2 regions of the Alkalihalobacillus sp. R86527 genome follow, and region 2 is predicted to be linked to the other one. Evidence: riboswitches for the same ligand, from Rfam matches in the RefSeq annotation. Region 2 holds a riboswitch; the other holds the start of a gene.
The links. Region 2 has a riboswitch for FMN ahead of ribD (bifunctional diaminohydroxyphosphoribosylaminopyrimidine deaminase/5-amino-6-(5-phosphoribosylamino)uracil reductase RibD). Riboswitches for the same ligand answer to the same signal wherever they lie in the genome.
Positions count from the first base shown of each region.

Region 1 (6,180 bases), 1.7 Mb from region 2:
ATCATCCATGCTGATTGCAACACCTAGGTTTCTAAGCTTCTCTAGCTTTTGAATCGTAGTATGTTCATTAAACATCGCCATACTCTCTGTAATTTCGATTTCAAGAGTCTCAGGGGCAATACCTGACTGGTCAAGGTTGTTCGTGATCGTACACACAACATCTTCTTGATAAAAGTGACGCTGAGATATGTTTACAGACATAGTATAGTCTTCACTATGGTTTTGTTGCCATGCTTTTAACTGTTCACAAGCACGCTGGATCACGATTTTTTCGATAGGAACAATGAGTCCTGTTTCTTCTGCCGCTTGTATAAATTCGTTCGGAGATATCAACCCTATTTCTGGGTGCAACCACCTGACTAATGCTTCGAAACCAATGACTTCCCCCGACTCCGTATTCACCTTTGGCTGATAGTAAACAAGTAGTTCATCTTGTTCGATCGCCTTTCGCAAGTCGTTTTCTAATATAATTTTGTGAAGCGTCTGATTGCTCATCTCTTCTTGGTAGAATGCATAGTTGTTCATATTTTTCTCTTTGACATGATACATAGCCATATCCGCATATTTTTGAAGCTCTGCTGCATTACTACCATGAGTAGGATAAAGGGCAATCCCGATACTTGCTGTTAACAAACACTCTTGATTCTCTATCATAAGTGGAGATCGAAAAGCTTCTAGAATAGATGCAGCCACTTGTTCAACATCCTCTTTATTACCGTGATTGGGAAGAATAATCGTAAATTCATCTCCACCTAACCTTGCCACAAAAAATTGCTCATCCAGCACTTCTACCAAACGGTTTCCGATCGATTGGATGACCAAATCCCCGAAATCATGACCGAATAAATCATTGATCCGCTTAAACCTGTCAAAATCAATTAACATGATTGCAAATGGAGGGGGAACTTCTTGATTCATAAGAGAAGCTAGCTCTTCATTGAAATACCGTCTATTAGGAAGCCCCGTTAACTCATCGTGGTAAGCGAGGAAATGGATTGTTTTTTCTGCACGTTTCTTCTCGGTAATATCTTTTGCTATGCCGTATACCCCTACTATTTCTCCTCCAACATTAATCGGTACAGTCGAAATATGTAAGTCTTTGATTTTATTTCGCTTTGATTTGACTTTGATATCGAATTGATGAACCTCGCCCTGAAGTGAACGTCCAAACATTCCCTTAGCAAGTTGCACCTCTTCTGGTGCCACCACTTGATCAAAGGATTTTGTTTTCAATTCTTTGAGCGAATACCCTGTGTACTCCGCAGCTACATAGTTAACACTCGCAAACTTACCATTAGAATCAATAGAAAATACAGCATCCGGATTATGGTGAAAAAGGGATTTAAACTGCTGTTCATTTTGTACAAGTCGATCTGTTTGTTCTATTTGCCTCGCAATCCCGTATCGATCAGGCACATACACTAGAATCCCCAAGCATACGTAATTAAAAGCCAAAGCAATAAGGTAGGGTTCTAACTTATCAGCTTCCTTAAGATAGAGTGTGTGATCTACCATTCCAAAAAATAATAAGTATGGCAAACAAGAAAAGACGATACTAGCTGCTAGGCTCCCTACAACTAACCAAAGTTTATAATACCGTTGACTATCATTGAGGTTTAACAGCAACAAGAAACGAACGATGCAAAGAGAAAAAGCAAACGTGATGATAATGGATAAAATTAAGTAAATGGGCTTTATTAAGATTGATTCACTAAAGAATGCGACATTGCCAATAATAAGTGTAATTATAATTCCCGCTGTAACTAGTACCGAACCAATCAAATGAAACTTGGGTTTCATCTTTCTGTTTAAGAACGTTTTGATAATGATAAAAGAAAATAGCGTGCTTAACAAAATCAACAGAATCGCATGAAGCACATACCCATCAATCGAATTAGGTATAGTGATTGAGAGATTGAACAGAAGGTTGATGATATATTGCGATAAACCTAACAGAATAGACACAATCGCAATAACCCTTCCTGTTTTTCTTAGGGGCCTTTTATTATATTTAAAAAATAGGAATCCCCCACCATAAAACACTAAATATGATATAAAAAAACCTGTTATGTAGTATGCGTATTCAATCGTATACAGTTTGATTAATGAAAGCATGAAGACCCCCGACACTATGCTAACTTTCAGCATTTTCTATTTTTGTAGGTAACGCGTTATGAAACTCTCTTCAAATACATACATATTAAAACAACCCTGAACAAGCAGGTGATCGCACCATGCTAAAGAAAATAGCAGCTGTGCTTATTGGTAGTGTTATGGTCGGAGTAGGAGTCAATGGTTTTCTCGTCCCGAACCACCTGATTGATGGAGGGATGATTGGAATTGGGCTAATCATCAAATATATTTGGGGCTTTGAAACAGGACTTACGATTATTTGTTTAAGTATTCCACTTTATATTTTTGCTTTCCTTCATTTTCGCCAATACTTTTATAATAGTCTCCATGGCCTATTACTCTCCTCGTTCTTTATCGATATTCTTTCTCCTATGCGTCACTCATTTCTATACCCTTCATTGCTTAGTGCAATCATAGGAGGTTTTTTTGTAGGATCGGGGATTGGAATCATGCTGAGGTTTGATACCAGTACTGGTGGAACTGACCTACTAGCACAGTTCATCTCAAAAATTCTATCGTTAAATGTAGGAGTAATCATTTTCCTTATCGATGGCGTTGTTATTATTATCGGCTCTAAAACCATTGGTTTGAACTCTACAATGTACTCGGCTATCACCATTTTATTTGTTGGAATTGCGACGAGTTTATTAACTATCAAAAAAGAAGTCACTTAGAAACGCTGCCTCCATTAGGAAGCAGCGTTTTCCATCAGTTATTCACTTTTTGTACACTCCAATAATGTTCTCCAAGAACATCCGAAATTGCATCTACTGTTCTACTCAGTTCTTCTAGGTTATTATCGACTCCTCCCATTTCGATCAGCATGGCATTAGGGGATATATCCTGGTTATATACACCATCAACTCGTTGTCCCTTCTTTCCGATTACTCCTCTACTCAGCCCTGGATATTTCTCCTTTAATGCGGTATGCAGTTCCTTTGCAAGTTTGAGGTTCTTTTCGTAGTTCGGATTTTCTTCACCTATTACAAATACGGTGCGAGCATATTTTTCATTATTGATTGTTACTGTAGTATCATTCTTACGAAGAGCATCTCTGTGAATATCAATGAACAAATCGTAATTTGAATTACTGCTCATTGCTGATTGGACGATGGTTCTAGATACATCATATGCCCTACCATGTTGCCATCCTTTTTCATTCAACAGGGCCCCTATATTTGAATCATCGACCACTGTCCCAATCCCTTTATTTTCAAGGGCTTCTCCAAGCATTTTCCCTACTAACGTAATGTTTGTTTTTCCATCGTTGGCAAGATCACCATTCTTATTCCCTTCAAGTCCTAGCAAAGGTAAATATGATTCATAACTATGAGAGTGGTAGATGAAAGCTACATCTTTTCCGTTAGTAGTTTGAACCGGTGGCGTAACAGGCTTTTTGGGATCTTGAATAACCAATTTGTCTGATGGAACATCCCTTTCGATAAGTAGATCGTTCAAAGGCGGAACCGACTCAACAGGAAGATTCGCAAAGCTCGTTCCTTCCCCAGCCACATGGATCTTTGCATCATATAAAGCAAACCCAGGCAGTTCACTACCAAGAAGACTTCGGATGTCCCCTGGCTTTATACTCGTAATAAATTGAAAAGCGACAAGTGATAGCGCAGGAGGCTCGCTTCCTGCTGGCAGCACTTGCGTTAAATAATGATTTTCAGTGCCCATCGCATAAATCATTGCTTCATTTGAAAAGCTCGTAACCCAGTCGTGCATCATTGAGGAAGAAAATCGATATTTCGTTTCAGAAGACGAGATAAATCCCGCAACGATAAACAAACTAATCAAGCTAATGATCATAAGGAATGAAAGTGTTCTAAGCATTTTGTTACTAGGATTACTAAATAACTTTATCGCATTTTGTTTCATAAGCTCTTCTCTCCCTCGCCGGCTTCATACTCTATGTCTATGAAACAAAAATCACATTAGAAGATTTTTTTGCTAGCAATAATAGATAGAAGCGTATATGATTCAAAATATCTGCAAAATATATTTGATAATTGAATGTGCGAAAAGTATGATTAAGATAGGATAGGGGAGGTGAACAGAATGGGAAAATCATCGATGTATATTGCTTCGACAATTTTGTTCCTAGCGATAGTGGTAGGCTTTACATACTGGCTGTCTACAACGGAAGAACACGCTGGTTCTGAAGGAAGCCATGGTGAGCAGACTGAAGACTCAGCAGGAGGAGAAGCAGAAAAAATCTTCTCTCAGAACTGCGCTTCCTGTCACGGTGAGAACCTTGGTGGGGGAGCAGGTCCTGCACTAGAAGCTGTAGGTGGTAAATATTCAAAGGACGAGATTCTCGGCATTATTAAGAATGGTAAAGGTGGCGGAATGCCAGCTGGTGTCATTCAAGGTAAAGAAGCTGAGATGGTCGCTAAATGGCTGTCCGAAAAAAAATAATATTGTAATAAAAAGCTTTCTGTTAATCCAACAGAGAGCTTTTTATTATTACCTTTGAATGATCTATTATCACTTCGTTGAAAGCATTATCACAGAATAGCTTGACTTCAAGATGTTTTTGTTGAGTTATCTTCTCTCGCGATGTATAATGAAGCTGTAAAATAGTATACGAACTATCTTCGGGGCAGGGTGCAATTCCCGACCGGCGGTGAAGGAATAATTTCCTCAAGCCCGCGAGCCTGTAGTTTGGGCAGGATCTGGTGTAAATCCAGAGCCGACAGTATAGTCTGGATGGGAGAAGATGGTGGAGTAGCAAGCTCTCTATTGAAAAATAGACGATAAGCTTGCTTATTTCCCCATGCCGACTACCATGAGCCCCATACTCATGGTTTTTTTACGTGCATAGGGCCACATCTCCTTTTCGATGGTTCAAAAATCAAAGGAGCAATGTCAAATGAAAACTGTATCAAAGACACAACGTATGATCGTTGTAGCGATGTTCAGTAGTATTTCATATCTACTGATGCTACTAGATTTTCCACTACCTGGTTTTCCTGTTTTTCTACAAATTGATTTCAGTGAAATTCCAGCACTTTTTGTGGCGATTCTGTATGGTCCAGTAGCAGGTATATTAGTTGAAGCAATAAAGAACTTTATCCATTATGGAATTCAGGGAAGCTTTACTGGAGTCCCTATTGGACAGCTTGCTAATTTTATTGCAGGTGTATTCTTTATCGTGCCGACTTCTATTATATTCAGGAAGTTTAACCAGACACAGAAAGGCCTTACGATTGGGCTAATTCTTGGAACTCTCTTGATGTCAGCAATGATGGGATTGTTGAACTATCTCGTAATTCTTCCAGCTTACACATGGTTCATGGGATTCGAAGCGATGTCAGCTTCAGCACGTCAGGCACTAGTTTTAACGGGAATTACACCGTTTAATATTATAAAAGGTTCGATTGTAGCTGGTATATTTATTGCCTTCTTTATTAAATTAAAACCGTGGTTTGCGAAACAAACCAGACTTGCTTAATAAAACGAAACGCGTATCCTCATGGGATACGCGTTTTTTTATATTGACGTTTTTTCCATATGAAGGAAAACTAATGCAAGTTGTTGAATACGTACAAAAAGTAGAAAAGGAGGTACTCACCTTATGTTATCCATTGATTGGCTTGAAAAATCAACTATTTTAGATCTACAACAAGCAATGTTTGAAGGAAGATTAACATCTTATGAACTAGTTTGTTTTTACTTAGAACAAATCGCGAACTTTAACTCTGAAATTAATGCGGTATTGGAAGTGAATCCAGATGCTCTGTTTATTGCAGAGGGTCTTGATCGAGAACGTAATTTACAAGGTCCAAAGGGCATTTTGCATGGTATCCCTATTCTACTGAAAGACAATATTAATACAGGTGATAACATGCACACGAGTGCAGGCTCATCTATGCTTTCGAATTCTTTCGGTAGAGGTGATGCTTTTCTCGTTTCTAACCTTAGAGAAGCGGGAGCAGTCATACTTGGGAAAACCAATATGACAGAATGGGCGAATTTTATGAGCGACACAATGCCTAACGGCTATAGCTCGAGGGGCGGACAAGTACTAAACCCTTATGGTCC
Region 1 is NZ_JAXHBW010000001.1:3,354,538-3,360,717, forward strand. Features, by position in the region: gene SJY16_RS17495 (EAL domain-containing protein) at 1-1,965, opposite strand, end outside; gene SJY16_RS17500 (YitT family protein) at 2,235-2,807, shown strand; gene spoIIP (stage II sporulation protein P) at 2,842-4,014, opposite strand; gene SJY16_RS17510 (c-type cytochrome) at 4,195-4,554, shown strand; FMN riboswitch at 4,726-4,861, shown strand; gene SJY16_RS17515 (ECF transporter S component) at 5,009-5,590, shown strand; gene SJY16_RS17520 (amidase family protein) at 5,714-6,180, shown strand, end outside.
Region 1: linked by a shared signal. The riboswitch ahead of SJY16_RS17515 (ECF transporter S component) and the one ahead of ribD (bifunctional diaminohydroxyphosphoribosylaminopyrimidine deaminase/5-amino-6-(5-phosphoribosylamino)uracil reductase RibD) in region 2 are both predicted to bind FMN.

Region 2 (6,180 bases):
GCTGGCGATTTTGGTACACACTGTACAATGCAGCCCCTACACTAACCGCTGTTAATAAAGGCATCATGCTACTTTTTTTGCCCATAAATTGCCACTCCCGACTTCGTTTTGTTCAACAACGTGAACATTCTTATTATGCTACAGCTCTTCACGTACCATTCACTTTAAAACCTATTCACACATGTGCTAAACTACAAGTGAATTGGAGGTCAAAACACATGTATCCAAAAGCTTACATCGACTATTTAGTTCACTTCCATGGCCTTCGTGATTATTTTGAATGCCACGAAATATTAGAAGAACATTGGAAAGAAGACCCCAGAGGAAGCCGTAAACCCCATTGGGTAGGACTCATACAAATTGCAGTTGGTCTTTATCATCATCGAAGAGGAAACTTTGCTGGAGCTAAACGTATGCTTACAAATGCAAAAAAAATTGTTATACAAGAGAAAGAACCGCTCAAACAGCTTTCGCTAGAAGTGGATACGCTTATTGACGAGCTAACGAAACAAATTCAGCGCATCGAACGAAACGCTCCTTACATTAGTATCGACCTTCCTATAACTAGTCCAAAACTTCTTAAACTTTGTGAAGGACGTTGTACAGAAGTTGGCTGTGTGTATGGATCACCAAGTGATTTAACTCACGAGTATCTCGTCCACAAACATACAAAAAGAGACCGTACAGAAGTAATTGAGGAACGTGACCAACAATATCAGATAAGAAAAGAACAAAGGAACGGCTGAGCCGTTCCTTTCAGTCTGAGTTGCAAGCATTTTCCGACCTATAATGATTAAGTAGGCATCTTATTTCACACTCTATCCGTTGTTTTAGTAACTTCGTTTTTTCTCGTAATCCTATACTAAAATGTAAATTGGTGTGAAAAGATGGTCCTTGAGTTTTCCTAACACTTTGATAGCTTTATACTAGAATTTGTTTGATGAAGCATCACATTATGTTGATCAAAAAAACTGTCGAGAGAATCTCGACAGTTTTTTTCTAATTAGAAATATTAATATTTCCTTCTAGGTGACATCTTTCAAAGAAAGTACCTGTAAATTCATTTCCTTTGATATCAACTTCACCATTCAGTATTTCGCATAGAGCTTCCACCATTTGTTTTCCTATCCCTTGGTGGCGATGGGAAGGGTTAACGCTTATATCTTTAAGTTCGACTTCTGTCTCACTTATCCATTCTATCCCTAACAACCCGATGATATCTTCTTCTTTCCAAAGGTAGAGCTGTCTTGAGTCCATATCTTCATAATCCCTAATAGACTGCTGAAGCTTCTTTATTTCTTTTTCATTTGGCATAAAGCTCAATAAACCCATTGCGATTTTTTCGTGAGCTTTTTTATATCGAATTAACATCATTATCCCTCATTAAAGAAATTCTTGGCTTTCTGTTCAATACCTTATTCAAACATAAGTTGAAGTGTTCATACAAGTCTTCTTACAAGTGCAACGAGCATAATTACGGCGATCACGATACACATACGAATCAGCCATTTTTCTTGATTTTTACCCTTCACTTGAATGACTCCCTTGCCACATTGTTAAACATCATCACAATCATAGCCAAAAATCTCCTATTAATCAACCTTCAAATGATTTTGATAAATTCGCCATTTCAATTGCAGCAGCTGCAGCTTCCCATCCTTTGTTACCAGCTTTGGTACCAGCACGCTCAACAGCTTGTTCGATCGTATTCGTAGTTAAAACACCAAAAATGACTGGTACTCCGCTTTGTAGGGATAGATTAGAAACTCCTTTCGCAACTTCATTACACACATAATCGAAGTGTGGTGTCGCCCCTCTAATAACTGTACCAAGGGTAATAACTGCATCATAACGACCAGAATCAACCATTTTTTTAGCAGCGAATGGAATTTCAAAAGCACCTGGAACCCACGCGATATCGATATCGTTTTCAGACATTCCGTGTCTTCTAAGTGCGTCCTCAGCACCGCCTAAAAGCTTACTAGTAATAAATTCATTGAACCGTCCTACCACTATTCCTACCTTTAACCCTGATCCGACTAAATTTCCTTCATATATATGACTCATTATTTATTTCCTCCCTTTAATTGTTTTCAAATTAGAAGTGAAGCATATGCCCTAGCTTACTATGCTTTGTTTTAAGATATCTTTCATTCTCCATCCTAGAAGCCATCTGTAATGGTACTCGGGCATCAACCTCAAGTCCATAGCCCTTTAGTCCTGCGATTTTTCTTGGATTGTTCGTCAGTAACTTCATCTTAGAGATTCCTAAATCACGAAGAATTTGAGCGCCAATTCCATAATCCCTTAAATCTGGTTTAAATCCAAGTTTCTCGTTCGCTTCAACAGTGTCATAGCCCTGCTCTTGCAATTTGTAAGCCTTCATCTTATTCAGCAGACCTATTCCTCGGCCTTCCTGTCTCATATAAAGGAGGACTCCATGCCCTTCTTTTTCAATCTGAGCAAGAGCAGCATGAAGCTGAGGACCGCAGTCACATCGGAATGATCCGAACACATCTCCAGTTAAGCATTCAGAGTGCACTCTAACTAGAGTAGGTTCATCTGGAAGGACTTCGCCTTTTACTAAAGCAACATGTTCCTTTTGGTCTAATATATTCGAATAGCCAATCGCCCGAAATGCGCCATATTCTGTAGGCATTTCGATTTCAACTTCTCGCTGTATTAGATTATCTTTCCGGTTCCGATAGTGAATCAAATCCTTGATTGTAATCATCTTCATATCGTGTTCCTCGGATATTTTTGCTAAGTCAGGAACGCGTGCCATTTCACCATTCTCTTTAATAATCTCACAGATCACCCCTGCAGGTTCTGATCCTGATAACTTAGCAAGATCGATGGCAGCTTCTGTATGCCCTGCACGCCTTAACACCCCACCGTTCTTTGCGATTAACGGGAAGATGTGGCCTGGACGGTTAAAATCTCCCGGATTGGCTTTGTCGTCGATAAGAGCTTTAATTGTTGCAGCTCTTTCAGAAGCGGATATACCAGTGGTTGTACTAATATGATCCACGCTAACTGTAAAAGCTGTTCCATGAGAATCTGTATTATGGTCAACCATTGGATTAAGCTGTAATTTCTTCGCTCGTTCTTCCGTTATTGGTGTACAAACCAAACCTCGTCCAACCGTAATCATAAAATTAATCGTTTCAGGAGTTACCTTGTCGGCTAAAGCAATAAAGTCTCCTTCATTCTCACGATCTTCATCATCACAAACAATTACCATTTTCCCTTGCATAAGATCATAGATGGCTTCTTCTATCGTGTGAAACATGCTAATCCCTCCTTCTCTACTTTACTTAAATCCGTTATCTTCGAAAAAATCACGATTGAGTGTAGATTGTTCCGTTGAAGTCTGAACATTATCTTTCTTAAGGTACTTAAGTATATATTTTCCTAGCATATCGCATTCAATGTTAACAGTATCCCCTACTCGCTTACTTCCGAGCACTGTTGCATCTACGGTGTGAGGAATGAGCGAAATCGTTACCGTATCTTCTGTAAGTTTAAACACCGTTAAGCTTGTTCCATCAACTGAAATAGAACCCTTTTCAACAAAATAATCCATGAGGCTTGCCGAAAGCTTAATATCAAAGTACTGTGCATTATCAACTTGTTCAATCTTAACAATTTCACCTATTCCATCTACATGACCAGAGACAAAATGACCTCCAAACCTTCCATTCGCAGCCATTGCCCGTTCTAAGTTCACGTGATCATTCGGTCTTAGTTCTCGTAAGCCCGTTGCACGAAATGTTTCCGGCATAATATCCACAGAAAAAGCAGAGTCCGTATAAGTGGTAACTGTCAAACATACCCCATTAATCGAAATGCTATCACCCAAGTGGACATCTTGAAGTATTTTTGATGCACGAATATCCATTACGATTGATTCACCTGATTGATGGACACTCTGGACTTTTCCGATTTCTTCAACGATTCCTGTAAACATTATTGCACCTCTTTTCGTGTGGAAATAATTTTAATATCGTCGCCAACACGTTCTACATTCTCAATTTTCAGTTCTACCGTCTCTTTCATATGTGAAACCCCAAAGCCTTCAAAAGAAGTAGGAGCTTCTTTTCCTCCGATCAACTTGGGTGCAATGTAAGTAACAACTTTTTGAAAAGCCCCTGATTCAAGAAAACTACCGTTTACAGTAGGACCGCCTTCTACTAATACTGAGGTAATTCCGCGGTCTCCAAGAAGTCTCAATATCTCTTCGATCTCAAGCGATTCACCTTGCAGAGCTAACACTTTCACATGTGAAGCGAATGTTCTATTTGTTTCATTCTTTGCTTTCTCAGTCGTGATGATCCATGTTTCAACTGAATCGTCATGCAACAGCTTTGCACTTGAAGGAAGCCTTAGCAAACGATCAAGAATAACTCTTACTGGACTCAAACCTTCTCCATACCTCGTCGTTAGTGAAGGGTTATCCTTTTCTACAGTTCCAACACCTACTAGTATTGCATCATGTTGATGACGTAGAGCGTGAACATCTTGCCTCGCCTCAGGTCCAGTAACCCATTTACTGTCACCCGTTTTTGTCGCCACTTTCCCATCCATTGAAATTGCAGATTTCAATGTGACAAAAGGTTTATTCGTATTTATGTAGTGGAAAAACACTTCATTAATCGAATATGCTTCTTCTTCTAGCAATCCTAAATGAACGATTATACCCGCTTCTCTCAGTCTTTCTAATCCTCTCCCTCCTACAAGGGGATTGGTGTCTTTCATCGCAACAAAGACTTCAGAAACTCCAGCCTCTATTAAGGCACTACTACAAGGCGGTGTTTTTCCGTGGTGGCTACAAGGTTCAAGAGTCACATATGCAGTTGCTCCCTTTGCTTTTTCGCCTGCCATTCGAAGTGCGTTAATCTCAGCATGAGCATCACCCGCTTGCAAATGAGCTCCCATACCAACAATTCTGCCCTCGTTTACTAGAACAGCACCAACAGCTGGGTTTGGCGCAGTTTGCCCTATTGTATTTCTTGCAAGATCAATTGCCATCTTCATATAATCTTTATTATTCACATTGACCATCTCCTAACAAATCAATTGGGGTTAAGAGATATAAAAAAGCCTCCCGATTGATGAGGGAGGCTTTTGAAAAGAGTATACCAAATAAACCTTTTGAAGGTCATTCTTCAAAAGGGCTGGTAAACTTTTACTCCTTCTCCCATCCAGACTATACTGTCGGTTCTGGTCTTTCACCAGATCCACCGTATGCAATATGCACACGGGTCACGGACTTAGTTGATTAGATAATCAATCATTACCGCCGGTTGGGAATTGCACCCTACCCCGAAGGAAAGTTTTATTTAGTTTAAGCTAAATTATTCTTCGTCCCAAACCTTAACTTCTTTCATTACATCTCCTTGTTTAACTCGAAGAACAGTTTCCATTCCTTCCGTTACTTGGCCGAAAACTGTATGAACACCATCAAGATGAGGTTGTGGTTCATGTACAAGGAAGAACTGACTTCCACCAGTATTCTTACCAGCATGAGCCATAGAAAGTGATCCTGCTACGTGTTTGTTTGGATTACCTTCTGTTTCACAGTCAATTGTGTAACCAGGGCCACCCATACCAGTTCCTGTTGGATCTCCACCTTGTGCAACAAAACCTGGAATGACACGGTGGAAATTAACACCGTTATAGAATCCTTCGTTAGCTAGTTTTTCAAAGTTAGCTACCGTGTTAGGTGCTTCCTCTGGGAAAAATTTAATTTGAATTACTTCGCCATTTTCAAATGCGATTGAACCTTTTTTCATAAAAAATATCCTCCTGCGTAAACAATTTGCTTAAAAGCTCTTTCATTATAGCATACAGTAACGTATTTACCGTATTATTTACCACATAGAAACTATTTCGAAATAACCATTTTGTTTAAGGGGCGATCATGTTGGATTAAATCTTCATATGATTCCCTTTGAACAACAAGACTTGCTTCACCGTCTTCAACAAATACAACTGCTGGTTTTGGAAGGCGATTATAATTATTAGACATAGAATACCCGTATGCCCCTGTAGAAAAAACAACCATTACATCACCTGCGATTGCACGTTGAAGCTCACAATCCCAAATCAACATATCTCCTGATTCACAGCATTTCCCTGCAATTGAGTAAAGAGTATCTTTAGGTTCATTCATCCGAT
Region 2 is NZ_JAXHBW010000001.1:1,654,559-1,660,738, reverse strand. Features, by position in the region: gene SJY16_RS08490 (hypothetical protein) at 1-85, opposite strand, end outside; gene SJY16_RS08485 (DUF309 domain-containing protein) at 219-746, shown strand; gene SJY16_RS08480 (GNAT family N-acetyltransferase) at 1,000-1,371, opposite strand; gene ribH (6,7-dimethyl-8-ribityllumazine synthase) at 1,597-2,067, opposite strand; gene SJY16_RS08470 (bifunctional 3,4-dihydroxy-2-butanone-4-phosphate synthase/GTP cyclohydrolase II) at 2,099-3,292, opposite strand; gene ribE (riboflavin synthase) at 3,314-3,970, opposite strand; gene ribD (bifunctional diaminohydroxyphosphoribosylaminopyrimidine deaminase/5-amino-6-(5-phosphoribosylamino)uracil reductase RibD) at 3,970-5,064, opposite strand; FMN riboswitch at 5,189-5,337, opposite strand; gene SJY16_RS08455 (peptidylprolyl isomerase) at 5,358-5,795, opposite strand; gene lysA (diaminopimelate decarboxylase) at 5,888-6,180, opposite strand, start outside.